4 regions of the Novosphingobium oxfordense genome follow, and region 2 is predicted to be linked to each of the others. Evidence: riboswitches for the same ligand, from Rfam matches in the RefSeq annotation. Region 2 holds a riboswitch; each other region holds the start of a gene.
The links. Region 2 has a riboswitch for cobalamin ahead of WBP07_RS23145 (cobalamin biosynthesis protein CobG). Riboswitches for the same ligand answer to the same signal wherever they lie in the genome.
Positions count from the first base shown of each region.

Region 1: another riboswitch for cobalamin. It lies ahead of cobW (cobalamin biosynthesis protein CobW); the one in region 2 lies ahead of WBP07_RS23145 (cobalamin biosynthesis protein CobG).
Region 3: another riboswitch for cobalamin. It lies ahead of WBP07_RS12395 (hypothetical protein); the one in region 2 lies ahead of WBP07_RS23145 (cobalamin biosynthesis protein CobG).
Region 4: another riboswitch for cobalamin. It lies ahead of WBP07_RS23855 (TonB-dependent receptor plug domain-containing protein); the one in region 2 lies ahead of WBP07_RS23145 (cobalamin biosynthesis protein CobG).

Region 1 is NZ_CP147008.1:518,958-521,152, forward strand. Features, by position in the region: gene WBP07_RS25325 (PepSY-associated TM helix domain-containing protein) at 1-81, opposite strand, end outside; gene WBP07_RS25330 (hypothetical protein) at 78-389, opposite strand; cobalamin riboswitch at 741-986, shown strand; gene cobW (cobalamin biosynthesis protein CobW) at 1,187-2,195, shown strand, end outside.
Region 2 is NZ_CP147008.1:11,489-13,683, reverse strand. Features, by position in the region: gene WBP07_RS23150 (glycoside hydrolase family 3 protein) at 1-703, shown strand, start outside; cobalamin riboswitch at 847-1,080, shown strand; gene WBP07_RS23145 (cobalamin biosynthesis protein CobG) at 1,156-2,195, shown strand, end outside.
Region 3 is NZ_CP147005.1:2,669,249-2,671,443, forward strand. Features, by position in the region: gene WBP07_RS12390 (TonB-dependent receptor plug domain-containing protein) at 1-514, opposite strand, end outside; cobalamin riboswitch at 698-905, opposite strand; cobalamin riboswitch at 989-1,203, shown strand; gene WBP07_RS12395 (hypothetical protein) at 1,428-2,024, shown strand; gene WBP07_RS12400 (cobyrinate a,c-diamide synthase) at 2,021-2,195, shown strand, end outside.
Region 4 is NZ_CP147008.1:186,967-189,161, reverse strand. Features, by position in the region: gene WBP07_RS23860 (histidine phosphatase family protein) at 1-402, shown strand, start outside; cobalamin riboswitch at 433-678, shown strand; gene WBP07_RS23855 (TonB-dependent receptor plug domain-containing protein) at 863-2,195, shown strand, end outside.

The sequences.
Region 1 (2,195 bases), 510 kb from region 2:
CATCGCGAACAACAGCCAGCCCAGCACGAGACCCGACCACGTATGGACCAACGCCATCGATTGCCGCAGACTATCCTTCACAGCCGCCCTCCGGTTTCCAACGAAAACCAGAGCCAGCCCGCCATCGCCGCGCCTGAAACCGCCATCCAGAGCCACAGCCGCGCGATCGACCGCATACCGAACGCAAAGAGCGCCAGCACTGCGAAAATGGCGAACGACAGCAACGTGCCCGCCACGCTCGCTTCGGCCGGCTGCACCGAAAGACCGTGCGCCAGCAACCGGGCGATGCATGCCGTAGCCAGTGATGTCAGGGCGTAATTGGCGGGAATCGCGGCCAGCAGCCGTGCTGCCAGATTACCCTTGCCGATGCGGTTCGCTTGCGATGCCATGGCCGCGCGTGCCTAAGCCCGGCTCTGCGCAGGACGGACGAATCCGCCCACGCGCCCCGACGTACAAGACTCGCGGTCAGCGGGTGGGGCCGTGCCGGAAGCCATTGATTTCACCGCTCAAACACCCCATATTCATGCTATTGCGAACTATTCGCATTCACATCGCGTGCTAGGCCGGGCGGATTTGCGAGTCAATTGCATTCGATCGTTCCGCCGCCCGCTTCCAGTCGCAACCGGCCGTGCGCCGTCAACGCGCCGGGACGATGCCGCCGTCCGGCTTCCAGACTTGCGGCGCTTCCCCGCCACGGCTAGGAGCATGGCCGTCCGCCACCGCCCGCAAACGGGGCAGCGGCGAACAAATATCGCGCCGGTGCCCCGCAAGGGGCTTAATACGGGAACACGGTTGGAGCGGCGTTGCCGCTCGAATCCGAGGCTGTCCCTGCAACTGTAAGCGGCGAGCGCGATGCACATCGGCGGCGGAACAAGGTGTTCGCCGCAGCCACTGGGCCGGACGCTAAATCATGCGGGGCCTGGGAAGGCCGTGCATCGTGCCCTGACCCGTGAGCCAGGAGACCTGCCGGCGTCGATGTCGCTCTTGCCCGGGTCCAGGGAATGGCCAAGGCACGGTAACTCTTCCGTCTGAGCGACGTGATGCATGCGGCCGGGGCCGCAACGGCATGCCACGTCGGGCGCCCGCGCGCCTGTCCGTCGTCGCAGCCGGGCGTCGCGTTTCGGGCATCCGGACGCGGCGAGACGCTCCGCCCGCTTTCGAGTTACCGGCGCGCGGGAGAAGACCGTTGAGCAAAGTTCCCACCACCGTCATCACCGGCTTCCTGGGCGCCGGCAAGACCACGCTGATCCGCCACCTGCTGCAGAACGCCAAGGGCCGCCGCCTGGCGCTGATCATCAACGAGTTCGGCGACGTCGGCGTCGACGGAGACCTGGTGAAGGGCTGCAACGACGAAGCCTGCCCGGAAGACGACATCGTCGAACTGGCCAACGGCTGCATCTGCTGCACCGTCGCCGACGATTTCCTGCCGACCATGCAGAAGCTGCTCGACCGCGAGAATAAGCCGGATCACATCATCATCGAAACCAGCGGCCTTGCCCTGCCCAAGCCGCTGGTGAAGGCATTCCAGTGGCCCGACATCCGCACCCGCGCCACGGTGGACGGCGTGGTCGCCCTGATCGACGCCGATGCCGTGGCCGCCGGCCGCTTCGCCACCGATGAAGCCGCCCTTGCTGCCGCGCGCGCCGCTGATCCGATGCTGGATCACGAAAGCCCGCTGGAAGAACTGTTCGAGGAACAGCTGGGCTGCGCGGATATGGTCGTGCTCAACAAGACCGACCTCGTCGATGCCGAAGCTCTCGCCCATGTCGAAACGCTGGTGCTGGCCGAAACGCGCGCCGGCGTGAAGATCGTGCGTGCCAATCACGGCGCAGTCGATATCGCCGCGCTGCTGGGCATTACCGCAGCGGCCGAGGACGACCTCGATTCCCGCCCCTCGCACATCGACGGGCTGGACGAGGATCACGACCATGACGATTTCGACAGCTTCGTCGTATCCGGCGGCGATGTTGCCGATCTCGATGCACTGCTTGCGCGCCTGAAGGACCTGATCGCGGAGCATGACGTGCTGCGCGTGAAAGGCATGGTCGCGGTGGGCGGCAAGCCGAGCCGCCTTGTCGTGCAAGCCGTCGGCCCACGCATCCAGCACTTCTATGACCGCGCCTGGCTGCCGCAGGAAGCGCGCCGCACCCAACTTGTCGTCATCGGCCAGAAGGGTCTGGACCGCGCCGCCATCG
Region 2 (2,195 bases):
GGACCGTCCCGATACCCTGCTGCCCGCCGAACAGCTTCGTCTGATCGATGCGGTAACGGCTGCCAACCCGCGCACGGCGGTGATCGTCAATGTCGGCCATGCCTTCGACAGCGCGTGGGAGGACAGGACGGCGGCGCTGCTCTCGGTCTGGTATCCGGGTGAGGGCTTTGCCTGCGCGCTGGCGGACGTGCTTTCGGGCGTGCGCGAGCCGGGCGGGCGTATGCCGGTGACCATCGCCGCGAACGAGGCGGACTATCCGGCCTTCGCGCTCCAGCCCGCCGCCGATGGCTCGCTGGCCTATTCCGAAGGCACGCTGCTGGGCTATCGCGGGCTCGCTGCCAAGGGCATCGCCGCCTGCCATCCGTTCGGATCGGGCATGGGCTATGCACGTTTCGAATGGACGGATGCCACGGCCGAGGGGGACCAATTGCACCTGACCGTGACCAATGTCTCGGACCGTGCGGGCGCGGATGTCGTGCAGGTCTATCGCGACCGTCCCGAATGCGCGCTGGTCGGTTTCGCCCGGGTGGCACTGCAGGCCGGGGAGAGCCGGCGGGTCGCGGTTCCGCTGGAGCGGCGCGCGCTTCAGCGCTGGGGAAGCGCGGGGTGGGAGCCGGTCGCCGATCGCATCCAACTGCGGCTTGCACGCCATTGCGAGGATCCGGGATTGGCCCTGGGTATCGAGACTGCCGCCATCGCGTGAAAGGTGCCCCAGCGGGCTTCGGGGCGGGCTTCGGGGATGTGCAATATCGCCGGCTTGATCGCCGCAGCCGCGATGCGGGCTTGCGGCGGTGGTTTGCACAGGCTAGCTGCACGATTTCCGGATCGCCTTCCTTGCGGAAGGTGTTTCGGTCAGATCGCGCCGGTGCCTTGAATGAGGCTTAATAGGGAACGCGGTGCGGGAGGGAGGGCCCTTCCAAATCCGCGGCTGTCCCTGCAACTGTAAGCGGTGAGCGAGATGCCGGGGCTTCTTCATGAAGCCGGCCACTGGGCAAGGCGCGTTGCGCCGCCACCCGGGAAGGCCGCGCATCGAGCGCTGACCCGCGAGCCAGGAGACCTGCCGGCGTATCGGTCGCTCTTGCCCTGGCCCAGGGATAGGCCAAGGCTCGGTACTCCGCGTGAGCGACGAAGCCGTGCGGCCGGGGCTGCATCGGCGTGCAGGACGGGCGCTCTCCGCGCTCGCCCGTCGTTGCGCGCGGACCGACGTCAGTCGGCAAGTCCCGGTCATCGTCGCTCCGCGCGGGTGGAAGTGCCTATGCGCGCCTTGTCGAAGCGTGTGCGGAACGAACCTGGGCCTGCCCGGCCGATGCTTCGCCCGATCCATCGGCCGATCTTCCGGCCGTGACGGACTTTTCGGTCCGTGGCTGGTGTCCGTCCGCCTGGCGCCCGATGATGGCGGGCGATGGGCTGATCCTGCGCGTAAAGCCCCGTCTTTCGCGCCTGTCCGGCGCCGAAATCATCCTGCTGTGCGAACTTGCCGGGCGCTTCGGGAACGGGGTGGTCGATCTGACCAACCGCGCGAACCTGCAGATCCGGGGCGTGCCGGAAAGCGGCTGGCAGCCACTGCTTGAAGGGCTTCTGGCAGCGGGCCTTGTCGATGAGGATCCCCTGATCGAGCAGCGCCGCAATGTGCTGGTGGCGCCCGACTGGGCATCGGCGGACGATACCTGGCGCATCGCCTCCGAGTTGACGGCGCGCCTCTCCGAATTTCCGGAGCTGCAGGGCAAGTTCGGTTTCGTGGTGGATGCGGGCGGATCGCCGGTCCTGGGCGCGTCTCCCGGCGATCTGCGCATCGAACGGGCGGTGGACGATACGCTTCTGCTACGCCTCGACGGCCGGGAGTTCGGCGTTGCCGTGGCGGTGAGCCAGGCGGTCGATGCGATGCTGGATTTGGCCCGCTGGTTCGTGGCGTCGGGGGGGACGGGCCGGGCCGCGCGCCATGAGGCTCCGCTGCCGGAATGGGCGGCCGGAGACAGGCGGCCGGGCCCCACGCGCGCGCCGCTCGATCCCGGAATGCATCCACTGGGCCGCGTCTGGGGAATTCCCTTTGGCAGCATCGATGCGGCGGCGCTGATCGACCTTGTGCGCCGCAGCGGTGCATCGGCGCTTCGGCTCACGCCTTGGCGCATGATCGTTCTGGAGGACGCGGAAGCGGTGATTGCGCCTGCGTTCATAGACAACGCCGACGATCCTCT
Region 3 (2,195 bases), on a different replicon from region 2:
CTACCGCGAAGCTGCCTTCCAGCGGCTGGGTCGGCTTGCGGGTGGTAACGTTGACGACGCCGCCGATGGCATCGCTGCCCCACAGGATCGACTGCGGGCCGCGCAGGATCTCGATACGGTCGATATCGTCGGTGAAGAGCGTGGAATAGCTGTAGCCGCCCGCAGTCGAGGACGCATCGGCCAGCCGCATGCCGTCGATCACCATCACCGATTGTCCGGCATCGGCGCCGCGAATGCGCAGACTGGTCGTGGTGCCATAGCCACCGTTGCGCGAAAGGCTGATGCCCGGCGTACGCAACAGCACGTCGGTCACCGCGATGGGCTGGGCGGCGACGATCTGCGCTTCGTCCAGAACGGTGATCGTCTCCGCCACCCGGTCAGCATCTACCGGGGTACGCAGTGCGGTGACGACGATGCCGTCTCCTCCGGTATCGGCGGCTTCCTCGGCATGGGCGGTGGCGGCAAACAGGGCCAGCGTCAGTGGGCTGGCGGCGGCGAGAATGCGGTACTTCATCGTATTTCCTTCGAAACAGTCGTCGAAGCCCCGGCGGTTCGGCATCTGGACGAAGGACTTGTGCGAAGCGCCCCGGCAAGCCGGTCGACAGGCGACGTCCCCCAAACAGGCCCCTCTCCGGCGGAGCGATGGCTGTCGTTGCGCGAGGAAACACCCCCGTTCACCCGGCACACCCTGTCCGGACGAAGAACGACCGCGACGGGCAGGTCTCCTGGCTCGCGGGTCGGTGCCGTTCCAGCCGCCTTCTCAGAACCTTCGCCAAACGATGACTTGGGCTCCAATGGCGTAATGGCCGGATGGCTCGCCGCTTACAGTTGCAGGGGCAGCCCGGGTCTTTCACCCGAGTTCCCTTTTCATCCCCTCGCGAGGAACCTGTCGCAGCGCGGCAACTATCGTGCGGGCAAGCGGCTGGCAAGTGGGCGATGCTTGCGCGGGCATCGTGGCATGCGCTTGCGCGTCAGGACGATGTGCCATAGTCACGCCCCCGCAAAGGGTGCCCGCAAGGGCTTAATCGGGAAGTCCGGAACTGCGGGGAATATTCGCGGAACAAGCCGGCACTGCTCCCGCAACTGTAACCGGGGATGCGCCCCGCCGACAAAGCCATTGGGGCCGCAAGGCTTTCGAGAAGGCGGCGGAAAGGCGCGACGATCCGGGAAGTCAGGAAACCGGCCCTTCGCCGTCGTTCCTTCGCGCGGGCGGGATGTACCGGGCGGACGAGGGCATGGCCCCGCGATGGGGCACCCTTGGCAAGACGACACGCCACATGTCGCGTCGAAGGGAGCCTGCAAGAGTGACACCGATCCACTGATGCACTCGCCAGGGCGATATCGGCCCTGGCCGCATGTTCCTGCAGGCGCGGCCTCGCCCCCGCGCCGACGCACTGCCTCTTCGTCCGCCAGGGAGACCACCCGCCATGCACGATGCCAAGCCGCCTTTCGCCCGCCTCGACTTCCGCGTGTTCGCAGCCCTTGCCGCGCTGATGCTGGTGACGCGCAGCCATTCGCTGAGCCATGTGGTTCACTTGCCCGATACCGACCTTGCCAGCTTCTTCGTGCTCGGCTTCTTCGTACGGCGGGTCTCCGCCTTTGCCGCGCTTTTCGCGCTGGGCTTCGCCATCGACCTGGTGGTCATCACCGTGCTGGGCGGATCGGGTTTCTGCTTCACGCCGGCGTACTGGATGCTGCTGCCCGCGCACGGCGTGCTGTGGCTGGCCGGCCGCTTCGCCGCCGCACACTGGGGCGATCGCCTTGCCGCCCTGCCCGCAATCGCCGCGCTGCTGGTGGCGGCCAGCTTCGCATCGTACCTCCTGTCCAGCGGCGGGTTCTATTTCCTCAGCGGCCATTTTCCCGACGCATCGCTGGCGGGTTTCCTGCCCCGCATTGCGCGCTATTTCGCCGGCAACCTGCTCGCCACGCTGCTGTGGTCGGGCGTGGCCGCCGCGCTCTGGGCGCTGATCGTAACCGCGCGGCCGGCTCTGCGCGCCGAACTGCATCGCAGCATCGCGCGATGACCGCCTGCCCCGCGCTGCTGATAGCCGCGCCCGCCTCCGGCCAGGGCAAGACGCTGGTGACCGCCGCACTCGCCCGGCGCCATGTCCGTGCGGGGCGCCGCGTGCGCGTGTTCAAATGCGGGCCGGACTTCCTCGATCCCATGGTGCTCGAAGCCGCCAGCGGCGCGCCGG
Region 4 (2,195 bases), 180 kb from region 2:
GAAGAAACCGCAGGGGCGCTTGGCCTGGACGCCGCGATTGCGGAGGAACTGGCGGACATCGATCATGGCAGCTGGTCCGGCCGCTCGTTTGCGGAGATCGGCGCCCGGCCGTTTACAGACTGGCTTGCCCATCCCGATCGCGGCACGCCGGACGGGGAGAGCATGGAGCAGGTGCGCGCGCGGGTCGGGAGATGGCTCGACCACGTGGCGGGCCTCGACAGCGCGATCTGTGCGATCACCCATCCGATGACCGTGCGCGCGGCGCTTGCCCATGCCATTGGCATTCCGCTGCAGGCGACTCTTGCGATCGACATCGCGCCGCTGAGCCGGACCATCCTTTCTTTCAACCGTTCCTGGCGCCTTCAATCGCTTGGGCTTGCGGAGATGGCCCCGCGCGGTTAACGCCGGCGTGCTTCGCTTCCAGCCGGAAGCGTGAGCACAGATCGCGCCGGTGCCTCGAAAGAGGCTTAATAGGGAACACGGTGAGAGGGTTTCGATCCTCGAATCCGAGGCTGTCCCTGCAACTGTAAGCGGTGAGCGCGATGCACATCACGCGGCGGGGCGAGGGCGCCCGTCGCAGCCACTGGGCCGGACGCTAAATCCTGCGAGGCCTGGGAAGGTCGTGCATCAAGCGATGACCCGCGAGCCAGGAGACCTGCCAGCGTACGGTCGCTCTTGCTTTGGTCCAGGGGATGGCCGGGGCACGGTGATTTCTCCGTCTGAGCGACGAACCAGCGGCAGGGGCCGCACGGTGCGCTGAGCGGTCGTCCGAAATCCGGGCGCCCGGCCGGTCGGTGCGCCGGCCGTTCGTTATCGGCAGGCCTCCGCCAACCGCTCGCTTGGCGCCCGACAGGGGAATGAAATGAAGATTGCAACCGTTTCGCACGCAGCGATTGCTGCGGCGCTGAGTCTCGCCTGCGCGACACAGGTCCATGCGGAAGAGGAAGCGGACGATCAGGCCATCGTCGTCACCGGGCAGAGCCTGGAAGTGACGCTGCCGCAGGAGCTTGCGCACTATGGCAACGATGTCGTGACCGTCGACGAGAAGCAGATACGCGACAGCGGCGCGGTGGATGTGACCAAGGCACTGGAACAGGTACCCGGCCTCTACATCCGTGGCCGCAACGGGCCGTTCACTTATGTCGATGTTTCGCTGCAGGGTTCGCGCACGCAGGACGTGCTGTGGACGATGGACGGCATCCGCCTCAACAACCGCCTCTACGGCAGCACCTCGCCCAACGACACGCTGCCCGCCAGCATGATCGAGCGGATCGAGGTGCTGCGCGGCGGCGAAAGCCTGTTCTATGGCACCCAGGCCTCGGCCGGCGTGATCAACGTGGTGACGCGCAGCTTTACCGACGATTTCAACGGGCAGGTCAACGCCTCGGTCGATTCCTGGGGTGGTACCACGGTGGACGGATATCTGCGCGGTGCCGTGGGCAACCATCGCTTCGTGGCCTATGCCTCGCACAACCAGTCCGAAGGCTACATGCCCTACAACGCCTATCAGCCGAGCCTGACCGACCGGCGTCTGGGCTACGACTTGTGGTCGGCGGGCCTCAAGTACCAGTACGACATCGCGCCCGATCTCGCGTTCAACGCGCAATACCAGCACACCGAAGCAAAGCTGGACAACCTCTCGCCCACGCGGATTCGAGAGAGCCGCAACGACCGTAACGAGGAAATCGCCAGCGTCCGGCTGGACTATACCGGCAGCGACACGATGCAGTTCTTCCTCAAGGGCTACTTCCACGATTGGAAGACCGCCTATGTCCAGATCCGCAACTCGTTGCCCGACCTGCAGCCGCAGGTGATCTACCCGGCGGGGACGTTCTGGGGCTATCGCGACTGGGGCGGCAGCGCGGTGGTGAAGCTGCATCTGCATCGGGGGCTGGACTATCTGTTCGGCTACGATTTCCAGGATTTCAGCGGCCGTGACGATGTGCTGCTGATCGCGCCGACCAGCGAGCAGGTGCATGCCGGCATCTTCCAGGTCCGCACCACCGACGAAATCTCGTCCAAGGGCCGTCTGGCTGCTGGCCTCCGCTACAATCACACAAATGGCGCGAACAAGACGATCTGGAATGCATCGGGCCGCTACGACTTTGCAGACGCACTCTATCTGGAGGCGAATGGCGGTACTTCGTTCGTGCTGCCGGACGCATCGCAACTTTACGGCAACGATCCCTGCTGCG